Regions from separate parts of the Bacillus sp. FSL K6-0138 genome, predicted to be linked through region 1. Evidence: riboswitches for the same ligand, from Rfam matches in the RefSeq annotation. Region 1 holds a riboswitch; the other holds the start of a gene.
What was found. A riboswitch is a leader RNA that binds a small molecule or an ion and turns the genes downstream of it on or off. The one in region 1 is predicted to bind cyclic di-AMP.
Positions count from the first base shown of each region.

Region 1 (11,352 bases):
AGAAGATGCTTGTTTTTCTTCCTCTGACCGCCCCTAACAGGATAGAGGGAAAAAAGACTTTTTGTTTCACAATTCACACTGGCGCGGCTTCGGAGCCGCAAGGACGATTGAGAGGTAGGGCTTTCGTTGTCTTGGTTTCAGAAATTCCATGGTGTTTACTTTCAAACGGAACGATAGATGCTAATGTCATCTTATGATGATAGATATATTATTTGCTCAAAAAATAAAACGAATGGGAACCGCTTCGGCTTTTGCTGAAGCGGTTTTTAAATTGGCGAAACATTTTTCTCCGATAGACAGTCTTACTTGTAGACTGGAGGAATCGTACATGGATTTTTTGACATCTAAAGTGCTTTTGATTTTCTTTTTTTTGCTGCTGATTCACTCGATCGAGACATTGGCCTATGCGGCACGGCTGTCCGGGGCAAGGGTCGGGTTTATCGCCTCGGCTCTGTCCCTGTTTAACGTAATGGTGATCGTTTCGAGAATGTCCAACATGGTTCAGCAGCCTGTCACAGGAAAGCTCGTCGATGTTGCAGGCACTCATGCGCTTTCGCTCGTGGGGCAGCAGTTTCGGTTTTTAATCTTCGGCTCGACGGTCGGAACCATCTGCGGCATGATGCTCTTGCCGACATTTGTCGCCGTTTTTTCGAGGGCGATCGTTCATTTGGCAGGGGAAAACGGCTCCGTTCTGCACATGTTTCGGAAAGGTCTGACGAAAAGGAGCCTGAAAAACATCAGGCAATACGTGAAAAAACCGTCCGTCCATTATATGAAAGGCTTTCAGCTCCGCTATATTCCGAAACGGCTGTTTGTGTTAAATATGGTCATTACCGCGATTTATACGATCGGAGTCCTCGCCGCTCTTTATGCCGGGGTTCTCGTTCCTGAAAGGCATACAACGGCTGTGATGGCATCAGGTCTTGTCAACGGAGTGGCGACGATGCTCCTTGCGCTGTTTGTCGATCCGAAGGTTTCGGTGCTGGCCGATGATGTGGCCAAAGGGAAACGGAGCTATGTTTATTTGAAATGGGCCTCTGTCACAATGGCGGTATCCAGGGTAACCGGAACGGTTCTCGCACAGCTTTTGTTTATACCTGCATCTTACTATATCGCATGGATGACCAAATGGATGTAGGTGTTATGTAACGAAATGATTGAAAAGCACATCATAATATTTCGTTTTGTAAGATGAATAAGAATAGAGAATAATATTTCGGATGTAATATGCTTTTGCAGCTTTCTTTTATTAATTGTCGGCTGCATCATCCTGTGGTAGTCTATTTGTGGCGGTGATAAAAGTGGATAATGTGAAAAGAGTAAGAGTAAGGGTAAAAAAGAAGAAGAAAAAACGGCGGAAAATCATCAAACGGCTGCTGCTGTTCATTGTACTGCTTATCATTGCTGTTACGGGATACAGCATCTACGAATACCAACAAGGTTTAGCAGAGTCTGACGGAAGCTTTAAAAATGACGGTCAGTTCGAGTTCAACGGTGAAGGCTCGGATTTGGACGAAGTGAACGTTCTCGTGCTCGGAATCGATTCCAGAGGGGAAGAGCATTCAAGATCGGATTCGATGATGGTCATTCATTATGATAAAAAACAAAAACAGCCTAAATTGATCTCGATCATGAGGGACAGCTATGTCGATATACCGGGGCATCCCAAGCAAAAGATCAATGCAGCATATGCATTCGGCGGCCCTGAGCTTGTCCGCAAAACACTTAAGGAAAACTTCGGGTTGAATATCAACTACTACGCCGTCCTCGATTTTAAAGGGTTTGCCAAAATTGTCGATGCGGTGGCCCCTGACGGCATTGAAGTCAATGTACCGAAAAAGATGTCATACGGAATCGGCATGACACTGGAGCCCGGCAAGCAGGTTCTGCACGGCGACAAACTGCTCGGATATGTCCGTTTCAGGCATGACAGGGAGAGCGATTTTGGACGGGTGAGAAGACAGCAGGAAGTATTTGGAAAACTAGAAAAAGAAGCGGTGAATATCGGAAATATCGCGCGGTTACCGAAGATCTTGGGCCTTGTCGACCCGTATGTTGAAACAAACCTTCCAAACGGCGTCATCTTTTCAGTCGGTAAAGATTTCTTGTTGGGAGACACAAAGGAAACGAAAAGCTTTAGGCTGCCTGTTGACGGGTCGTTTACGAATAAAACGGTCCCGACATACGGCGCGGTATTGGATTTGGATCTTGAAAAAAATAAAGAAGCACTGCAGCAATTTCTTGACGAGTGATCCGCCGAATAACACGGCGGATCTTATTTTTGATCATACATTTTTAGGCCCCGGTCGTACAGAAAGTTCCCGAACGGAACAAATGCGGCGACAAGACCAGCGGCAGGCCATTTCAGCGACCACTTCACGGCAAATGTCGCATACAACAGGACCATGAGGTAAAGGATGAAAAATCCGCCGTGAAGCGAGCCTGCAATCGTGACGGCCATCGGATAGCCCGCCCAATATTTCAGAGGCATAGCGACAAAAAGCAGGAAAAGCAGTGACATGCCCTCGATAAACCCCATCGCTCGAAGGCGGCCAATCGGCGTTTGCAGCATGAAATACCTCCTTTTGTCCAATCTTTACCTCTATAATATAGACCAAAAAAGGACAAATAGAACAGGCAGGCGCTTATTTTTCGGCCGGAATTTTCATTAAGGCCCCGAAATATTGCTGTGCCGTCGTAAAGCAGATAAATGCTATAAGCTCTGAGATCTCTTCGTCGGAAAACATCTCTTTCAACACCTTAAACTGGCTGTCTCCGACCCGGTCTCTCTCTGATAGAAATACTTCTGCAAAGCCCATCGCAAGACTTGTTTTTTCAAGATTTGAAGCCTCGGGTTTTCCTTTCGCTTTGCAATATTCGCAGCCGTTCCCCTGGGCAAGCACTCTGCGCACCTGCTCCTTCAGCTCTTTTGATAACAAACCGTCCCCGGCAAGCTCGTCTGCCAAAGCCGTCCATGCTGACAGAATGGAATCGGAATGCCCGAGCAGCCGCTGAAACGGAGTCTCTCCTTTTGCAGAAGGGTTAATTCTTGTCATATTCTGATCACCTCTCCATAATAGTATCTAAATGATGCGAAAATAGGAATTTCGTTTGTAAAGATAGATCTATAAATATTTAAAAAACGAAACGAAAAAAGGAGCAGTTCGTTGCAAATGAATATAGATGAGCTCGATTTTAAAATTATAGAAGAATTAAAGAAAGACAGCCGTTTGTCGATGAGAGAGCTCGGCCGCAAGATCAATCTCTCCGCTCCGTCTGTGACCGAGAGGGTGAGGCGGCTTGAAGCGTTCGGCGTCATTAAGCAATACACATTGGACATCGATTATCAGAAAATCGGCCTCCCCGTCTCCTGCATCATTGAGGCGACAGTGAAAAACGGGGAATACGAAAGGTTTAAAGCGTATATTGAACGCCTTCCGAATATCGAATTTTGCTACCGGATCGCAGGGGCGGCATGCTATATGCTGAAAATAAACGCCGAAAATCTTGAAGAGGTTGAAGCGTTTATCAATCGAACATCGCCTTATGCCCAGACTGTAACGCATGTCATTTTTTCAGAAATCAAAACGAAGGATTTCGAACGTTAGAGACGAACCCTTGTCATCTGTTATAATAAAAGGATGGATGAATAAGAAAGTGAAGTGATGGACTTGGCAAAAACAGTCGTTTTAGCAGAAAAACCTTCAGTCGGCCGGGATTTGGCCCGCGTCCTGAAGTGTCATAAAAAAGGAAACGGATACCTTGAAGGAGACCGCTATATCGTGACATGGGCGCTCGGCCATTTGGTCACATTGGCGGATCCGGAAGGCTATGGAAAAGAGTATCAATCATGGCGCCTTGAAGACCTGCCGATCATCCCTGAGCCTTTAAAGCTCGTCGTCATTAAAAAGACGGGAAAGCAATTCCAGGCGGTCAAATCGCAGCTTGTCAGAAAAGATGTCAAAGATATCGTGATTGCTACAGACGCCGGACGTGAAGGCGAGCTTGTCGCCCGCTGGATCATCGACAAGGCAAAGGTCACGAAACCTTTGAAACGCTTATGGATTTCATCCGTCACAGATAAAGCGATTAAAGACGGATTTAAAAACTTAAAGAACGGCAAAGAATTTGAAAACCTCTACCATTCTGCGGTGGCGCGCGCGGAAGCGGACTGGATCGTCGGCATTAACGCGACAAGGGCGCTGACGACGAAATTCAACGCACAGCTTTCCTGCGGCCGCGTGCAGACGCCGACATTGGCGATGATCGCCAAACGAGAGGAAGACATCAAAAACTTTAAGCCGGTTCCTTACTACGGCCTGCGCGCCGCTGTTGACGGCATGACGCTGTCTTGGCAGGACAAAAAAACGAAGCAGAGCCGGACATTCAACGCATCTGTTACATCGCAGCTTGCACGAGCTCTCCGAGGCAAACAAGCCGTGATCGCCGATCTGAAAAAAACGGCGAAAAAGAGCTTTGCACCGGGCCTTTATGATTTAACAGAGCTGCAAAGGGATGCCCACAAACGCTTCGGCTTTTCCGCGAAGGAAACGCTGTCCGTCCTGCAAAAGCTTTACGAACAGCACAAGCTGGTCACGTATCCGCGGACGGATTCAAGATTTCTTTCGCAAGACATCGTCCCGACGTTAAAAGACCGCCTGGAAGGGATGCAGGTCAAGCCGTACGCCCAGCATGTCACCCGGATTTTGCATCGCGGCATAAAAGCGAACAAAAGCTTTGTCAACGATGCAAAGGTATCGGATCACCACGCGATCATTCCGACGGAAGAGCCGCTTGCGCTCGGCGCTTTAAGCGATAAAGAGAGAAAGCTGTACGACCTGATCGCGAAGCGTTTTCTTGCGGTACTGATGCCGCCGTTTGAATATGAAGAAACAAAGGTCATTGCCGAAATCGGAGGCGAAACGTTTACCGCAAAAGGGAAAACCGTTCAGTCCCAAGGCTGGAAAGCCGTCTATGACTATTTTGATGAAGACGATGATGAGGAAGAAAAGGACCAGACCCTTCCAAAGCTCGCAAAGGGCGATGCGCTCTCCGTCCGCTCATTGACGGAGACAAAGGGGGAAACGAAACCGCCGGCCCGCTTCAATGAAGGAACGCTATTGTCCGCGATGGAAAACCCTGCTGCATTTATGCAGGGTGAGGAAAAAAACCTCGTCAAAACCCTTGGTGAGACGGGCGGCCTCGGAACGGTCGCAACCCGCGCCGACATTATTGAAAAGCTGTTCAATACGTTTTTGATCGAGAAAAAGGGAAAAGAGATTTTCATTACCTCAAAAGGCAAACAGCTTCTTGAGCTTGTCCCGTCAGACTTAAAATCTCCGGCGCTGACCGCCGAATGGGAGCAGAAGCTGTCAGGAATCGCAAAAGGCAAGCTGAAGTCTTCCGCTTTCATCAAGGAAATGAAAGAATACACGAAGCAGACGATCAAGGAAATCAAAAGCAGCAATCAAACATTCAAGCACGACAATATCACGGGCACACACTGTCCGGACTGCGGCAAGCTGATGCTGAAAGTCAACGGAAAGCGCGGTACGATGCTTGTCTGCCAGGACAGGGAATGCGGCCACCGGAAAACGGTCGCCAAACAGACGAACGCCCGCTGCCCAGTCTGCCACAAGCGCATGGAGCTGCGCGGCCACGGGGAGGGCCAAACCTTCGCCTGCGTCTGCGGCCACCGCGAGAAGCTGTCCGTTTTTGAAAAACGCAGAGCAAACGACAAAAACTCAAAAGCGTCAAAACGCGACGTACATGCCTACATGAAAAAACAAAACAAAGATGAACCGATTAACAACGCGCTCGCCGAACAGCTCAAGAAGCTGAAACTTGACCAATAACTTCAAAAACCTGCCAATCGGCAGGTTTTTGCTATATTAATCAAGTATAATGCGAATAAAAAGAAACGTTTCAATCAGAAAATACACGCTGACGGACAAAAAAATCAAAATGAAGATCATTCTTTTTTGTTTCTGATTTCCTCAACAAATTTGAATGAGAAAAAACGGTCAGGAGAAAGGTTGAAAAATAGTCGATATTTTGCAGGATGACTTTCATACTCAGTCCCCGCTTTACGTATATTTTGCCGCTTATACGCTGCCATGACATCCTTCCTGTTTCAAAGAATAATTCCATTGCATGACAAATGGGAAAACAGAGGCGTCCCCTTTTTCAAACAATCGGATAATGTCGTAAAATCCCGTCAAAAGAAACGCTTTTTTATGCTAAAAAAGTATTTACAACAGACATAAACGGGAGTATGATCTCTCTATAAAACGAATAATTAAAATCGCTTAATCTGAATCAGAGCGGGGGAACCATTTTGAGGCATATTATTGCCTTGTGGGGTGAATCCTTTTAAGGTAAGGCAAACTCTCATGAGCCCGAATCCGTCAGCTAACCTCGTAAGCGTTAGGAGAGAGGGAAATCACCTGGGAATAAAATCCGATTCCGCAGGGGCTGTTTGCCTCTGTGCTTTTTTGTGCGGAAAAAATATGGAAATTAACAGCAAAAAGGAGAAGTCAAAATCATGTACAGTACAATAAAGCGCTTTTTAATCGGTAAACCATTGAAATCAAAAGAACTGACAGGACAAAAGATCACAAAGACGAAGGCTCTTGCTTTATTGTCATCTGATGCCTTGTCTTCTGTCGCTTACGGTACAGAGCAAATTTTGATCGTTTTGGCTGCCGTCAGCACTGCTGCATTATGGTATTCATTGCCGATAGCGGTGGGCGTCTTGATTCTTTTGACGGCTTTGATCCTTTCCTACCGGCAGATCATATTTTCTTATCCGCATGGTGGAGGGGCGTATGTCGTTTCAAGGGAAAACCTTGGAGTAAATCCGGGGCTTGTCGCAGGCGGGTCACTGCTCGTCGATTACATTCTGACGGTAGCGGTCAGCGTGTCGGCGGGAACAGATGCCATCACATCGGCGATTCCGTCTTTGCATCCGTACCACCTGATCATCGCGGTCGTCCTTGTTCTATTCATCATGATATTAAATTTGCGCGGATTAACGGAATCGGCCTCGATTTTGGCCTATCCGGTTTACTTGTTTGTCGCGGCTCTCTTGATTCTCATCGGAGCGGGCATTTTTAAATTGATGACCGGACAAATTGAACCGGCGGAGCATGCGGCAATCGGGACGCCTGTCGCCGGACTGTCCCTGTTTTTGCTGCTCAAGGCTTTTTCATCAGGCTGTTCAGCTTTGACCGGGGTTGAGGCGATCTCAAACGCGATCCCGGCTTTCAGGGATCCGGCGCCGAAAAATGCCGCGAACACGCTTTTGATGATGGGAATCCTGCTTGCCGTTCTGTTTTCGGGAATTACGGTGCTCGCCTTCGGCTACGGCATCATGCCGAAAAGCGAAGAAACGGTCGTATCCCAGATCGCATCGGAAACGTTCGGGCGTTCATTCCTATACTATTTCATTCAGGGAACGACATCGATGATTTTAGTATTGGCTGCCAACACCGGATTTTCAGCCTTCCCGCAGCTTGCGTTTAACCTGGCCCGGGATAAATACATGCCGAGAATGTTTACGGTTAGAGGAGACCGCTTAGGCTATTCAAACGGAATCATCTTTCTCGGCTTTGCTTCGATTTTGCTGATTCTTTTGTTTAACGGACAGACAGAACATTTAATTCCGTTATACGCGGTCGGCGTGTTCATCCCGTTTACGCTTTCTCAAACGGGTATGTGCTTGAAATGGATCAGACAAAAGCCGGAAGGCTGGGTATTGAAAATGATCATTAATGCAACAGGCACGGCGATCTCTGCAGTTGTTTTGCTCATTCTGTTTATCACGAAGTTTCAGGTTGTATGGCCGATCGTTGTCTTCATGCCGATCGTCATCTGGATCTTCTATGCGGTCAAAAGGCACTATGATGCCGTCGGCGAACAGCTTAGAATGACAGGCAAGCCTTTGGAGCCGATCGAAGGGAACGTCGTCATCGTCCCTGTCGCCGGCGTGACCCACGTCGTCGAAAAGTCGATCCAATACGCCAAAACGTTGTCAGACCAGGTCATCGCGGTTCACGTATCGTTTGATAAAGAAGAAGAGAAAAAGATTGAGAAAAAATGGGAGGAGCTGCAAAACGGCGTCAGACTCGTTACTCTATACTCCTCATACCGAAGCTTAATTCATCCTTTGGAAAAATTCCTGGAAACCGTGGAAGCGAAAGCGGCGAGCTACAACTATTCCGTCATGGTTCTCGTTCCGCAGTTCATTCCGAAAAAAAGCTGGCACAACATTCTTCACAATCAGTCAGCATTTTTGCTGCGCTTGAGGCTGCTGTGGAAAAAAGACATTGTCATCGCCACGCTCCCATACCATTTTAAAAAGTAAAAAGCTTGCAGAGCCTGAGTCTCTGCAAGCTTTTTTTGCCTGCAATATGCCGCAGAACGTTTGAACGGAAAAGGGAGGTGGTAACCAGACAGAAAAAGGGGGACGTGACATGGCAAACAAAACCGCAGGAAAAATAGCAGCAGAACTGCTGGAAGAATGGAATATCGATCATATTTACGGCATGCCGGGAGACAGCATCAACGAATTCATCAACGAATTGCGGCATGAGCGAAACAGCCTCCGCTTTATTCAGGTGCGCCACGAGGAAACAGCAGCCCTTGTCGCATCCGCTCAAGCAAAATTGACGGGCAAAATCGGCGTATGCCTTTCAATTGCAGGTCCGGGAGCCGTTCATCTGCTCAACGGGCTGTATGATGCAAAAGCCGACGGCGTTCCTGTGCTCGCCATTGCGGGACAGGTAGCTTCAAGCCAAATCGGCAGGGATGCGTTCCAGGAAATCGGTCTCGAAAGAATGTTTGAGGATGTGTCCGTTTTTAATCAGCAGGTGCATTCGGCCGAGGCGCTCCCCGACCTTTTAAATCAGGCGCTCCGGGAAGCTTACAGCCAAAAAGGGGTCGCCGTCCTCACCGTATCGGACGACCTGTTTGCGGAAAAAATCAAGCGGAAGCCGGCCTATACGTCGGCGCTTTATATCGAAGGCGGGCTGCATCCGAAAAAAAGCCAGCTTTTGCAGTGCGCCCAACTGATCAACGAAGCGAAAAAACCGGTGATTTTGGCGGGAAGAGGAATGAAAACGGCGAAGGAGGAGCTTTTGGAATTTGCCGATAAAGCGGCAGCGCCGATCGTTATTACGCTTCCGGCGAAAGGCGCCGTTCCCGACCGCCATCCTCATGTTCTCGGAAATCTCGGTCATATCGGCACAAAGCCCGCTTATGAGGCAATGGAAGAATGCGATTTGTTGATCATGCTTGCGACGTCGTTTCCTTACCGGGAGTACCTCCCGGAAGATACGCCTGCGATTCAGCTTGATAACGATCCTGTGAAAATCGGGAAGCGCTATCCGGTCACCGCAGGGCTCGTCTGCGACGCTAAAACAGGCTTGGCAGAGCTGACAAAGACCATTGAACGGAAAGCAAACCGTTCGTTTTTGGAGAGCTGTACGGATCATATGAAAAAGTGGCGGTACCATGTTGAAAAGGACGAACAGCGGGCGACTTCCCCGCTCAAGCCGCAGCAAGTGATCGCAAGGCTTCAGGATGCGGCTGCGGACGATGCAGTTTTGTCTGTTGACGTCGGAAATGTAACAGTATGGATGGCCCGCCATTTTGACATGACCAATCAGGATTTTATCATTTCAAGCTGGCTCGGTACGATGGGCTGCGGTCTGCCTGGAGCAATTGCCGCCAAGCTGTCATATCCCGAACGCCAGGTGGTGGCCGTGTGCGGAGACGGCGGCTTCAGCATGTCTATGCACGATTTTCCGACCGCGGTCAAATACGGTCTCCCGATTGTCGTCGTTATCTTAAATAATCAAAACTTGGGCATGATTCAATATGAACAGCAGGAAAAAGGCCATATTGAATACGCCACAAAGCTTGAAAATGTCGATTATGCTGCATTTGCGGAAGCGTGCGGAGGAAAAGGCTTCAGCGTGAAAAAACACGAAGAGCTCATTCCTGCGCTGAAAAACGCATTTGCGTCGCAAAAACCGGCCGTCATCGATGTGGCCATCGAAGACGAACCGCCGCTGCCGGGAAAAATCTCTTACACGCAGGCGGCAAACTTCAGCAAATATATGATGAAAAAATTCTTTGAGAAGCAAGAACTCGATTTGCCTCCGTTAAAGAAAAGCTTGCGAAGGCTGTTTTAGCATTGAAAACATCACCTCTGTTCCAAAAGGGGGTGATGTTTTTCAATCGTACTCCCGTCTGTAAAAATCGACCGCAGCCTTTGCGGCTTTTAAAAGAGCTTGGCGCATTTCGCGGGGTTCCAGCACTTTGATCTGATCGGCAAACCCGAGCAAATACTCCAGCGCCTCTTTCTCTGCATTGAAGGAAAACGTAACCGGAATCCAGCCATCTTCCCCGGCAGCCTCTTTTTGGGCGATTTTTACGAATCGTCCCGTAAACATCAGTCTCGGAAAAATGGACGGTGCGGCTAATGCGCGCACTTCGTATGCCGGCAGATTGTCGATGAACGATTTCGTCGACGCTTCCCAATACTGTGCAAGATTGAAATCGTCAGGCCTTGTAAACGTTTCGTCAAGCGATTGTGCAGAGTGGATGCGTGAAGCTCTGTAGTTTCTGATGTTTTCGCCGTGTGATGCGATGAGATACCAGACATGCCCTTTCGCAGCCAAACCGAGCGGACACACAATCCGGGTGTTCGTTTTTCCGTCTGCCCGTTCATAGGTGATCCGGAGCTTGTTTTCCTTCCAGATGGCCTCTTGAAGAACGGCGAAAGCGGCGATTTTCTCTGTTTGGTTTCGCCAAGTGCTAGTATCAATGTGAATCCGGCGCCATACTTCTTTCGCCTGTTCCCTGTAAGCGGGAGGGAGGGAGGCCATTAATTTCGTCCGCGCTTCGCGCGAAGGCCTGGCGAGTCCCAAATCTTCCAGCAATTGCGTAGAAGGAGAAATGAAAAGCGAGCGGATTTCCTGTTCTTTTAAACCGGTCAGCTTCGTTTGATAGTCCTCCATCAGCCGCCATCCGCCATTTTTTCCGCGCTCCGCATAAACGGGGATTCCAGCACCGCTCAGCGCCTCCATATCCCTGTGAATCGTACGTTCCGATACTTCAAGCTGTTCAGCCAGCGCTTTCGCTGATATCCGCCCGTAGGACTGCAACAGCAAAACGATCGACATCAGCCGGTCTCCTCTCACTAAAGATCACCTTCTCATGTTTTATTTCTTTCATTAAATAAAACATGACAAAAGGTGTCAAGATTAAACGGATATACTGGGAATCAAACATCGAGAAAGGGATGAAATCAATGGAAAGTTTAAAAGGAAAAATTGCGCTTGTAAC
Region 1 covers NZ_CP150286.1:596,485-607,836, forward strand. Annotated here, with positions in the region: gene MHB78_RS03165 (lipid II flippase Amj family protein) at 329-1,138, shown strand; gene MHB78_RS03170 (LCP family protein) at 1,311-2,252, shown strand; gene MHB78_RS03175 (DUF3817 domain-containing protein) at 2,276-2,572, opposite strand; gene MHB78_RS03180 (carboxymuconolactone decarboxylase family protein) at 2,646-3,056, opposite strand; gene MHB78_RS03185 (Lrp/AsnC family transcriptional regulator) at 3,174-3,608, shown strand; gene MHB78_RS03190 (DNA topoisomerase III) at 3,672-5,855, shown strand; cyclic di-AMP (ydaO/yuaA leader) riboswitch at 6,296-6,442, shown strand; gene MHB78_RS03195 (APC family permease) at 6,545-8,365, shown strand; gene MHB78_RS03200 (pyruvate oxidase) at 8,475-10,196, shown strand; gene MHB78_RS03205 (YafY family protein) at 10,239-11,207, opposite strand; gene MHB78_RS03210 (SDR family NAD(P)-dependent oxidoreductase) at 11,318-11,352, shown strand, end outside.

Region 2 (11,352 bases), 1.8 Mb from region 1:
AAAAAACCAGACTTTTGATTTTAAGATTTTGATATATAGTAGACACAAGACTTGCGAATAGGAGGATTTAACATGAAACTGTTAGCGGTTACATCATGCCCGAACGGGATCGCTCATACGTATATGGCGGCAGAAAATTTGCAAAAAGCAGCCGACAGATTGGGCGTAAAAATGAAAGTGGAAACCCAGGGCGGGATCGGCGTCGAAAATGAACTGACCGAACAGGACATTCAGGAAGCAGACGCTATCATTATCGCTGCCGACCGCTCGGTAAACAAAGACCGGTTTACGGGAAAAAAGGTGCTGTCTGTCGGGGTACAGGACGGAATCCGCAAACCGGAAGAATTAATTCAAAAAGCTTTGCACGGAGATATCCCCGTCTATCAATCCAGTTCACAATCGGCAAAAGCCGGCCATCAGGCGAAAAAACAAAACCCGATTTACCGTCATTTAATGAACGGCGTTTCGTTCATGGTTCCGTTCATTGTCGTCGGCGGATTATTAATCGCACTTGCGCTCACGCTCGGGGGCGAAAAAACGCCAAAAGGCTTGGTGATTCCGGACGCTTCATTCTGGAAGACGATTGAACAGATTGGAAGCGCTTCATTCACGTTCATGATCCCGGTCTTAGCCGGATATATCGCGTACAGCATCGCCGATAAGCCCGGCCTTGTTCCCGGCATGATCGGCGGATACATTGCGGCGACGGGAAGCTTTTACGGCAGCGCGAGCGGCGCCGGTTTCCTCGGCGGGATTATCGCCGGATTTTTGGCAGGGTATGCGGCGCTGGGAATCAAAAGATTAAAGGTTCCAAAAGCAATACAGCCGATCATGCCGATCATTATTATCCCGGTACTGGCCTCGCTTATTGTCGGATTAGCGTTTGTATTTTTGATCGGCGCTCCTGTCGCGCACGTGTTTGAATCATTGACGGTTTGGCTTTCTGGTATGCAAGGATCGAGCTCGATTATTCTGGCATTGATTTTAGGAGCGATGATTTCATTCGATATGGGCGGACCTGTCAACAAAGTGGCGTTCATGTTCGGTTCAGCCATGATTGCAGAAGGAAACTACGAAATTATGGGACCGATTGCCGCAGCAATTTGTATACCGCCGATCGGGCTCGGAATCGCCACATTTATAGGAAAAAGAAAATTTCAAACGGCTGAAAGAGAAATGGGGAAAGCATCATTCACGATGGGGCTCTTCGGCATTACAGAAGGCGCCATCCCATTTGCGGCGCAAGATCCGTTGCGCGTGATCCCGAGCATTATGGTGGGCGCCATGACAGGATCGGTCATCGCCATGATCGGAAACGTCGGAGACAGAGTCGCACACGGCGGCCCGATCGTTGCTGTGCTGGGGGCTGTCGATCATGTTCCGATGTTCTTTGTTGCCGTAATTGCCGGATCGTTTGTCACTGCGATTTTAGTCAACATCCTGAAAAAAGACGTCACCCAAGCGCAGCAGCAGGAGCTGGAGGAAGCCGCAGCGGCAAAAGAAGATTTGCAGCAAGACGTGCCGGCGGAAAACAGGCAGCCGGAGAAAACGCGTATCAACAAGCTGACGGACATCACCAGTTTTGACCTGATCGAACCTCAGCTATCCGGCATAACGCGCGACGACATTATTGATGAAATGATTCAGCAATTGTCCCGGGCAGGTGCGCTCAAGTCAGAAAGCGAATTCAAACAAGCAATCCTGAGCCGTGAACAGGAGAGCACAACGGCAATCGGAATGAATATTGCGATTCCGCACGGGAAATCCGATGCAGTGTTAAAACCAAGCGTCGCATTTGGAATCAAACGGGCGGGAGTCGATTGGAAAAGCCTCGACGGCACAAAGGCGAAACTCATTTTTATGATCGCCGTTCCGAAAGAAAGCGAAGGAAATGATCATTTAAAACTCCTGCAAATGCTGTCCCGCAAACTGATGGATGACAGGTACAGGGAAACATTATTATCCGTCCGGACAAAAGAGGAAGCATACAAGCTGCTTGAGGAAATCATATAAGGTCAGGTGAAACGAAATGAAGACTGAACCATTATTTTTTGCACCCGTTTTCAAGGAAAGAATCTGGGGAGGTACGGCATTGGCTTCTTTCGGCTATGACATTCCATCGGATCGGACAGGGGAGTGCTGGGCTTTTGCCGCACATCAAAACGGGCAAAGCGTTGTTCAAAACGGAATGTATAAAGGGCTTACACTTACGGAATTGTGGGAAAAACACCGGCATTTATTCGGCCATGCAGAGGGGGACCGCTTTCCTCTCCTAACCAAAATATTAGACGCCAACCAAGACTTATCCGTTCAAGTACACCCAAATGATGAGTTTGCACGAAAAAGAGAAAACGGCGAACTCGGCAAAACGGAATGCTGGTATGTCATCGATTGCAAAGAAGATGCCGAAATCGTTTACGGACACCATGCAACATCAAAAGAAGAACTGATCTCCATGATCGAGCTTAAAGAATGGAACCGGCTTTTGCGGCGCGTGAAGGTAAAGCCGGGAGATTTCTTCCATGTACCAAGCGGAACGGTTCATGCGATCGGTGAAGGCATACAGATTTTAGAGACGCAGCAAAATTCTGATACAACGTACAGATTATACGATTATGACAGAAAAGATGCGGAGGGAAATCTGCGCGAGCTGCATCTTGAAAAAAGCATAGAAGTGATAGACGTTCCATTTACGGAACATCAGCCGGAAATCCGCCAAGAACAAACGGATGACCTCTGCGTCACCTCATTTATCGAGTGTCCCTATTTTTCAGTGAAAAAGTGGGAGGTAAAAGGAGCAGCCCGCTTAAAACAGGAAAAACCGTTCCTGCTTGTCAGCGTCATCAAAGGGGAAGGGGGCATCACCTCAAGCGGACATGAATATTCATTGAAAAAAGGAGATCACATCTTGCTGCCCGACGGCTTCGGCGAGTTCGAGATTAGCGGGCATGCCGAATGCATTGTATCAAGCCTGTAAAATGAAACCGGTTCCTTCGTACGAGGAACCGGTTTTGTACGCAAGCTATTCTTTCAACATCCGAAAATCGATAATATTTCCGTATCGATCTGATTCAATATGGTAGCATCCCGTCATCAGCTGCTTTAATTTTTCGCGCCCGCGCTGCACCCTTGATTTCGCCCCTGAATAAGACATCCCCGTCTTTTCGCACAATTCCTTTTGCGACAGCCCCTGGATTTCTGTCAGTTCGAGCGCCTCCCGATACTTTTCCGGCAGCCTTTTGATCGAGGAGCGAATACAAGCAGCCGCTTCTTTTGTATAGTTTTCCTCTTCGGTGTCACCGCTTAATTCAATTTGCTCTGGAAGCTGTTCAATCGATTTATCCGTACGGTAAAAATCGATGATCGTATTTCGGGCAACCTTGTAGATCCAAGCGCGGATGTTTTGTACATTCTTTACATTCGAGAGATGAATTTGAACTTTCATAAATACGATTTGCACTAAATCATCAACTGCCGATTGGTCTTTGACTCTAAGCGCGATAAATGTTTTTAACGGCTCATGATATCTATTCCATAGATCTTCTACATTCACTTCAATATCCTTCTGCTGCATTTTGCGTCCGTTTTACATTTGCTTCGTCTTCTTTATCGTAACAGGAAGCCGGGAAGTTGTTGAATCATTTGCTTCACTGCTTACAAAACATTGTATAAGGAGAGGATTGTCATGAAATATACTTTTTTAGGAAGAACGGGATTGCGCGTCAGCCGTTTGTGCCTGGGGACGATGAACTTTGGAGTGGATACAGATGAAAAGACAGCATTCCGCATCATGGACGAAGCGCTCGATAGCGGCATACAGTTTTTTGATACCGCCAATATCTACGGCTGGGGTGAAAATGCCGGATTGACGGAAAGCCTCATCGGAAAATGGTTTGCCCAAGGGGGGCAGCGCCGCGAAAAAGTCGTCCTGGCGACGAAAGTGTATGAACCGATATCTGATTCAAACGACGGACCGAACGATACAAGAGGCCTGTCTCTTTACAAAATCAGACGCCACCTGGAAGGATCTCTGAAGCGGCTGCAGACCGACCATATCGAACTGTATCAAATGCATCATATCGACCGGCGGACCCCGTGGGATGAAATATGGGAAGCATTCGAGGGCCAGGTTCGATCAGGCAACGTCGACTACATCGGCTCAAGCAACTTTGCAGGCTGGCATTTGGTCAAAGCACAGGCAGCAGCCGCGAGACGCAATTTCATGGGGCTTGTCACAGAGCAGCATAAGTATAGTTTATTAGAGCGGACGGCGGAAATGGAAGTGCTGCCGGCTGCCCGGGATCTCGGCCTTGGCGTAGTGGCATGGAGCCCGCTTGCAGGAGGGCTTCTCGGAGGCCGTGCGCTAAAAAAGCACGCCGGAACCCGAACGTCCCAAAGGGCGGATTTAATCGAAAAGCATCGAACACAGCTTGACAGATTTTCGGCTTTATGCAAGGAGCTGGGGGAGAAAGAAGCCAATGTTGCGTTGGCATGGGTGCTTACAAATCCGGCGCTCACCGCACCGATTATCGGGCCAAGAACCGTAGAACAGCTGCGGGATGCGATCAGAGCGGTCGAAATCAGTCTGGAAGAAGACGTGCTCAGCGAGCTGAATGACATTTTTCCCGGACCTGGAGGGGAAACACCTGAGGTATATGCCTGGTAGACGTATTGACGAAAAGTTATTTCAGTAAATCTTTCAAACATCAGAAAAATGAGCTGTGCCGCCGAGAGACATCCCGATCGCCGGCCGGCTCATTCCTGGATTTCAGACTGCTACAGTTTCTTGATCACTTCCGATCCTGACTGTTTAAGGCTGAAAATTTTTGCAAGATTCACTTCATGACAAGACGATTGAGCATTTCTCGTTTCATTTTTATTTTTTTAATAAATTAAAATGCTGGAAGAGATGTCAAATGATTTTTGTGAAACAGAAAGAAAAACAGAGATACAGAAAGTAAATAGGATATATGAAGTTAAAAATCACTCAAAATCATCTCATTTCATCATTTTTAATGTTTTATCAAACTTTACAGTTCAATTTAACGAGAGTAATATAAATCTCATCAAAAATCTGAATAAAATTTCCAATTATCGTAACCGCTGAATTCCAGTTTGGAAGCGGGGGAACCATTTTTGTGGTACTGCCACTTGGGGTGAATCCTTTTTTAAAGGTAAGGTGACTCTTTGCACCTGAATCCGACAGCTAACCTCGCAAGCGTTTAAAGAGAACCCAAATACGTGCGGAAAGCACGGTTTCTTAACTGTGCCCTAAAAAAAGCCGTAAGAGGTTTGTTCTCTTGCGGCTTTTTTTCATGCCGTTTTACAGAAAACAAAGGGGGTGATGTACGTGTTGGATTTTTTGATGCTGGTCATCTTTGCCGCTTTGGTATCAATGATTCTTTTATTGGCCAAATGGGCTGAACATACAATCGGTCACCAACCAAAAAAATAACCGTGAAAGGAGAAGCGCAATGATTCTATTGATAGCTGCAGTTATCGCGCTGTTTACCTATTTGACATACGCCTTGCTTCATCCGGAAAAGTTTTAGTAAACACAAGTGGGGGTTGAAGAAATGATTTTGTTTATTTCAATATGCGTCATCGTATTGATTGCACTTTTGTCAGCTAAACCAATGGGTCTTTACATTGCTAAAGCATTTGATTACGGCCCATCCAAAATCGACAGGCTGTTTCTCCCGGCTGAACGGTTATTTTACCGAATTGGCGGTGTGAAAACGGAAAATCAATCTTGGAAGAAATACGCGGTTTCCTTAGTATTAACAAACGCGGTCATGATCTTGATTGTTTATGCGGTCTTTCGGCTGCAAGGAATATTGCCGTTAAACCCGACGAATGTCAGCGGAATGAGTCCTTCGCTTGCGTTTAATACGGCAATCAGTTTTATGACCAATACGAATTTGCAGCACTACAGCGGCGAAATCGGTCTTTCCCTGTTTTCGCAAATGTTTGCGATTATCTTTTTAATGTTTACGGCGCCTGCCACTGCGTTGGCCGCGGCAATTGCCATGATTCGGGGCCTCGCCGGAAAACCGCTCGGAAACTTTTATGTTGATCTGGTCCGCTGTATTACCCGGATTCTGCTTCCGGTTGCAGCGGTCATGTCCCTTGTTTTTGTCGGTCTCGGCGTTCCGCAAACAGTTGATGCATCTGTAGTGGCAAAAACGCTGGAAGGAGGGGACCAAACGATTTTACGCGGACCCGTTGCATCCTTTTTATCCATAAAAGAGCTGGGAAACAACGGCGGGGGATATTTCGGAGCAAACTCTGCACACCCATTTGAAAATCCAAATGGGTGGAGCAATGCGCTGCAAATGTTATTAATGCTGCTTATCACCGTTTCACTGCCGTTTACGTATGGGAAAATGGTCGGAAACCCAAAACAGGGGCGCATTCTCTTTATCTCGGCGGGACTTCTCTTTTTATTCATAATGGGTGCAGCTTTTATGGCGGAATCCAACGGGAACCCGGCAATCAATGAAATGGGAATTCAGCATGAAGCCGGCAGTCTGGAAGGAAAAGAGGTCCGCTTCGGAACCTGGTATTCATCCTTGTATGCCATGGTGACAACGGCAAGTGAAACGGGTGCGGTCAATGCCATGCACGACAGCCTGATGCCTCTGACAGGATTGCTGGCCATGGCCAATATGATGCTGAACACCGTCTTCGGCGGATTCGGAGCCGGATTTATGAACATGCTGCTGTATGCGATGATCGCCGTGTTCTTGTCTGGTTTAATGGTTGGAAGAACACCTGAATTTTTAGGCAAAAAAATTGAAGGCAAAGAAATGAAGCTATTGGCTGTCACGTTGCTGATTCAGCCGCTGTTGATTTTAGGGGCGTCTGCACTTGCCCTCTATACCCCAATGGGACGGGAAGCCATCTCGAATCCCGGTTTTCACGGGATCAGCCAAATTTTGTACGAATTTACGTCCTCAGCGGCAAACAACGGATCGGGTTTTGAAGGGCTGAAAGATGGAACAGCGTTCTGGAATATGTCAACAGGGATTGTGATGTTCATCGGCCGCTATATTTCAATTGTTACGCTTTTGGCAGTCGCCGGATCTTTGCTTGAAAAAAGAACGGTCCCTGACACCATCGGTACGTTCCGGACCGATTCGGGTATATTTGGCGGTATTTTCGTCACGGTGATTCTGATTGTCGGGGCATTAACCTTTTTCCCTGTGCTGGTTTTGGGACCTGCCGCAGAATTTTTAACTTTATAGGAGGGCTTACAGTGAACGATTTCAGCAATGCCGAACGGCAGCACGGAGCGGATTCGGTTCGGAAAACGAATAAAACCCTTAATAAAACGATTGTAAAAGAGGCGCTTAAAGACGCTGTTTTGAAATTGGATCCGCGCATCATGATTCGAAATCCGATTATGTTTGTCGTTGAGATAGGCTTTTTTATCTCGGTTTTAATTTCCGTATTCCCGCAATTTTTCGGGAGCATGGCGCCCGTCTGGTTTAATGCGGCGGTCTCCGTCATTTTACTGTTCACGGTTTTGTTCGCCAACTTCGCCGAAGCTCTGGCTGAAGGGAGAGGAAAGGCGCAGGCCGATTCTTTAAAACAGACGAAGAAGGGAATATGGGCCAATCAAGTAGTTAACGGGAATATAGAAAAAGTTTCATCTTCCGATCTTCGCAAGGGCGACATCGTCATCGTCTCCCAGGGAGAAATGATCCCGAGCGACGGCGAAGTGATCGCGGGTCTCGCTTCAGTCGACGAATCGGCGATTACCGGCGAATCAGCGCCGGTCATAAAAGAGGCGGGGGGCGATTTCAGCTCTGTTACGGGAGGAACCCGTGTTGTCAGCGATTCGATTAAAGTAAAAATTACAAGCGAACCAGGAGAAACGTTTTTGGATCAGATGATTGCCCTTGTTGAAGGAGCGGAAAGGCAAAAAACGCCGAATGAAATCGCCTTGAATACGGTTTTGACAAGCTTAACGATCATCTTTCTCATCGTCGTCGTTACACTCCCGTTTTTTACCGGCTATCTTGGGTTTCAAATCGATCCGGCGGTCCTGATCGCTTTGCTGGTCTGCCTGATTCCTACGACAATCGGAGGTCTCTTGTCGGCGATCGGCATTGCAGGCATGGATCGAGTGACCCGCTTTAACGTACTTGCCATGTCGGGAAAAGCCGTCGAGGCGGCAGGCGATATTAATACGATTATTCTTGATAAAACCGGAACGATCACATTTGGAAACCGGATGGCAAGCGAATTTGTGCCAGTCGGTGATGAAACGCTCCAATCCGTCGGTGAATACGCGGCGATCAGCTCTATTCACGATGAAACGCCTGAAGGCCGGTCCGTCATCGACCTCGCCAAAAAACGGGCCATCGAATACGACCCGGCGGCTGAAGGAGAATGGATCGAATTTAAGGCGGAAACAAGAATGAGCGGCGTTGATTTGACGAATGGCAGAAAGGTCCGTAAAGGCGCCGTCGATGCCGTGAAAAAGTGGGTTGAAACAAACGGAGGAAACATCCCGCCGGACCTTGACAGGGAAAGCGGGCGAATTGCAAAAGAAGGCGGAACACCTCTGGCCGTTGCGGCAGACAATAAAATCTACGGTTTAATTTATTTGAAAGACACCGTAAAACCGGGGATGAGAGAACGCTTTGAAGAACTTCGGAGAATGGGCATCAAAACGGTGATGTGTACGGGTGATAATCCATTAACGGCGGCTACGATTGCCAAAGAGGCCGGCGTGGATGATTTTATCGCGGAAAGCAAACCGGAAGACAAAATCAACGTGATCAAACGCGAACAAGAGGAAGGTAAGCTGGTCGCCATGACAGGAGACGGCACGAACGATGCCCCGGCGCTGGCCCAAGCTGATGTGGGGCTGGCCATGAACAGCGGGACAACGGCGGCCAAAGAAGCGGCGAACATGGTCGATTTGGATTCCAACCCGACGAAAATCATTGAAGTGGTGTCGATCGGAAAACAGTTGCTTATGACTCGCGGTGCTCTTACAACGTTCAGCATCGCAAATGATATCGCCAAATATTTTGCGATTATCCCGGCGATGTTTATGCTGGCGATTCCTGAAATGAAAGTGCTGAATATCATGGGACTTGCTTCACCAATGTCAGCCATTTTGTCGGCGCTCATTTTTAATGCGGTAATTATTCCCCTGCTTGTCCCTTTAGCAATGAAAGGGGTCGCATACAAGCCGATGAGCTCAAATGCTTTGCTCGCCCGCAACCTGTTGATATATGGACTTGGCGGAGTGCTTGTCCCGTTTATCGGAATCAAGCTGATTGATCTTATGCTTCAGATATTTGTATAAGGTGGGAGATTACAATGAAAGAAATAGGTGCAATGATAAGAATCAGTTTATTGCTGTTGATTGTGTGCGGGCTTATGTATCCACTGGCCGTTACGGGAATCTCACAGGCCGTGATGCCGAAAAAGGCGAATGGAAGCCTTATTTACAACCGAAAAGGAGAGGTCATCGGCTCTGAATTAATCGGGCAGCAGTTTACTGATCCGTGCTTTTTTAACAGCAGAGTATCCAGCATCGGCTATGATGCCTCAAGTTCCGGATCGCCAAATGAGGCACCCTCAAATTCCGAGTTATTAAAACGGGTCAAAACATCAATCTCTGAATGGAAAAAGGAAAATCCGGATGTTCCCGTCAGCAAACTGCCGATTGACCTAATCACGAACTCTGCCTCGGGGCTTGATCCTGACATCAGCCTGGCCGCCGCATATGCACAAATCCCAAGAATCAGCCGTCTGACAGGGATTTCAAAGGCAGAACTCGAACAATTAGTTGAACAGCATGTCAAGAAGGCTTCCCTTTTCAGCGAAGCCCGCGTCAATGTTCTGCTGCTTAATATCGATCTGAAAGAAGAGCTGAAGTAACGGCTTCTCCCCCTGTGCCTGCCCCGGGAGACACAGGGGGAATCATTAACGAAAGACGGAGATGCATATGATGCGAAGAAAACATATCCGAGATTATCGAAAGAAAACACCGGAAGAACTGCTGGCTGAAATCGAACAGCTGAAAAGAGGACATTGGACCATTTATATCGGATCAGCTCCGGGCGTAGGGAAAACGTATCGAATGCTGCAGGAAGCCCATGATGTAAAACGCGAAGGCATAGACGTTGTCATCGGTTTGATCGAAACGCATAACCGGACGGAAACGGCCGCATTAATAAAGGATTTAGAGGTTATTCCTAAACGGAAAATTGAATATAAAGGAAAAGTCCTCAAGGAAATGGATGTTGAAGCGATCATTGAGCGAAAACCCGACCTTGTCATCGTCGATGAACTGGCTCATACGAATGTACCCGGTTCCAAGAATGAAAAACGACACATGGATGTTGAAGATATTTTGAAAGAAGGCATCAATGTTATGTCTGCGGTTAACATTCAGCATTTTGAAAGCGTTCATGACATCGTACAGCATGTGACCGGCGTTAAGGTAAGGGAACGGATTCCCGACCGGATTTTAGATCTGGCGAGCGAAGTCATCCTTATCGATGTCACGCCGGAAACCCTGCAGAAGCGCCTGAAAGAAGGAAAGATTTACGAAAAGCATAAGATTCAGCAAGCTTTAACCCATTTTTTTACAAAACATAATTTAGCCGCACTGAGAGAGCTTGCTTTACGTGAAGTCGCCGACGATGTAGACGGCCGAATGGAACGTACAAATGGGCTGAATGGGAATCATCGGCCAAGAGGAACAAATGAAAAAATACTAGTTTGTATACAGCACGGCAAAAATGCTGAAAGGCTGATCCGCCGCGGTTGGCGAATCGCGAGCCGCTTAAAAGCCGATTTATTTGTTCTGAATGTTTCCCGCAGCACGATAGAAAACATATCGGCCGGCAAAAGAGCTCAAATTAAACAATGGAAACGGTTTTCTGCACAATTCGGCGCCGAGTTTATTTTTAAAATCGCAAACCAGCGCCATATTTCAGAGACGATTGCCAATGTGGCAACGGAAAAAAGCATCACGCAAATCGTTCTTGGACAATCTGCGCGGTCGAGATGGGAAGAAATCAGAAAAGGATCGATCGTAAATACGATTATGCGCCATACCGACGGAATCGATATTCACATCGTTTCTGATGAAAAAAAGTGAGATACTGATCCGGTGTTCTCTATGACGCCCTCTTTTTTTGAATTTGATAAGCGATCTCCATAAGTTCTGCACATTTTCGTTTTATGATATTGGCAAATACCATTAGAAGGAGAGTATGTGCATGCGAAAAAAACGATTTGTTCCATCATTGTTTGCTGTTCTTCTTATCGTACTTGGCGCTTGCGGAAACACAAACACGGATAAGGATCATGCAACGAACG
Region 2 covers NZ_CP150286.1:2,388,033-2,399,384, forward strand. Annotated here, with positions in the region: gene MHB78_RS12615 (fructose-specific PTS transporter subunit EIIC) at 73-2,013, shown strand; gene manA (mannose-6-phosphate isomerase, class I) at 2,030-2,977, shown strand; gene sigZ (RNA polymerase sigma factor SigZ) at 3,023-3,553, opposite strand; gene MHB78_RS12630 (aldo/keto reductase) at 3,686-4,666, shown strand; cyclic di-AMP (ydaO/yuaA leader) riboswitch at 5,092-5,237, shown strand; gene kdpA (potassium-transporting ATPase subunit KdpA) at 5,580-7,247, shown strand; gene kdpB (potassium-transporting ATPase subunit KdpB) at 7,259-9,325, shown strand; gene kdpC (potassium-transporting ATPase subunit KdpC) at 9,340-9,903, shown strand; gene kdpDN (KdpD-like non-kinase potassium sensor) at 9,974-11,131, shown strand; gene MHB78_RS12655 (YdhK family protein) at 11,253-11,352, shown strand, end outside.
Region 2: another riboswitch for cyclic di-AMP. It lies ahead of kdpA (potassium-transporting ATPase subunit KdpA); the one in region 1 lies ahead of MHB78_RS03195 (APC family permease).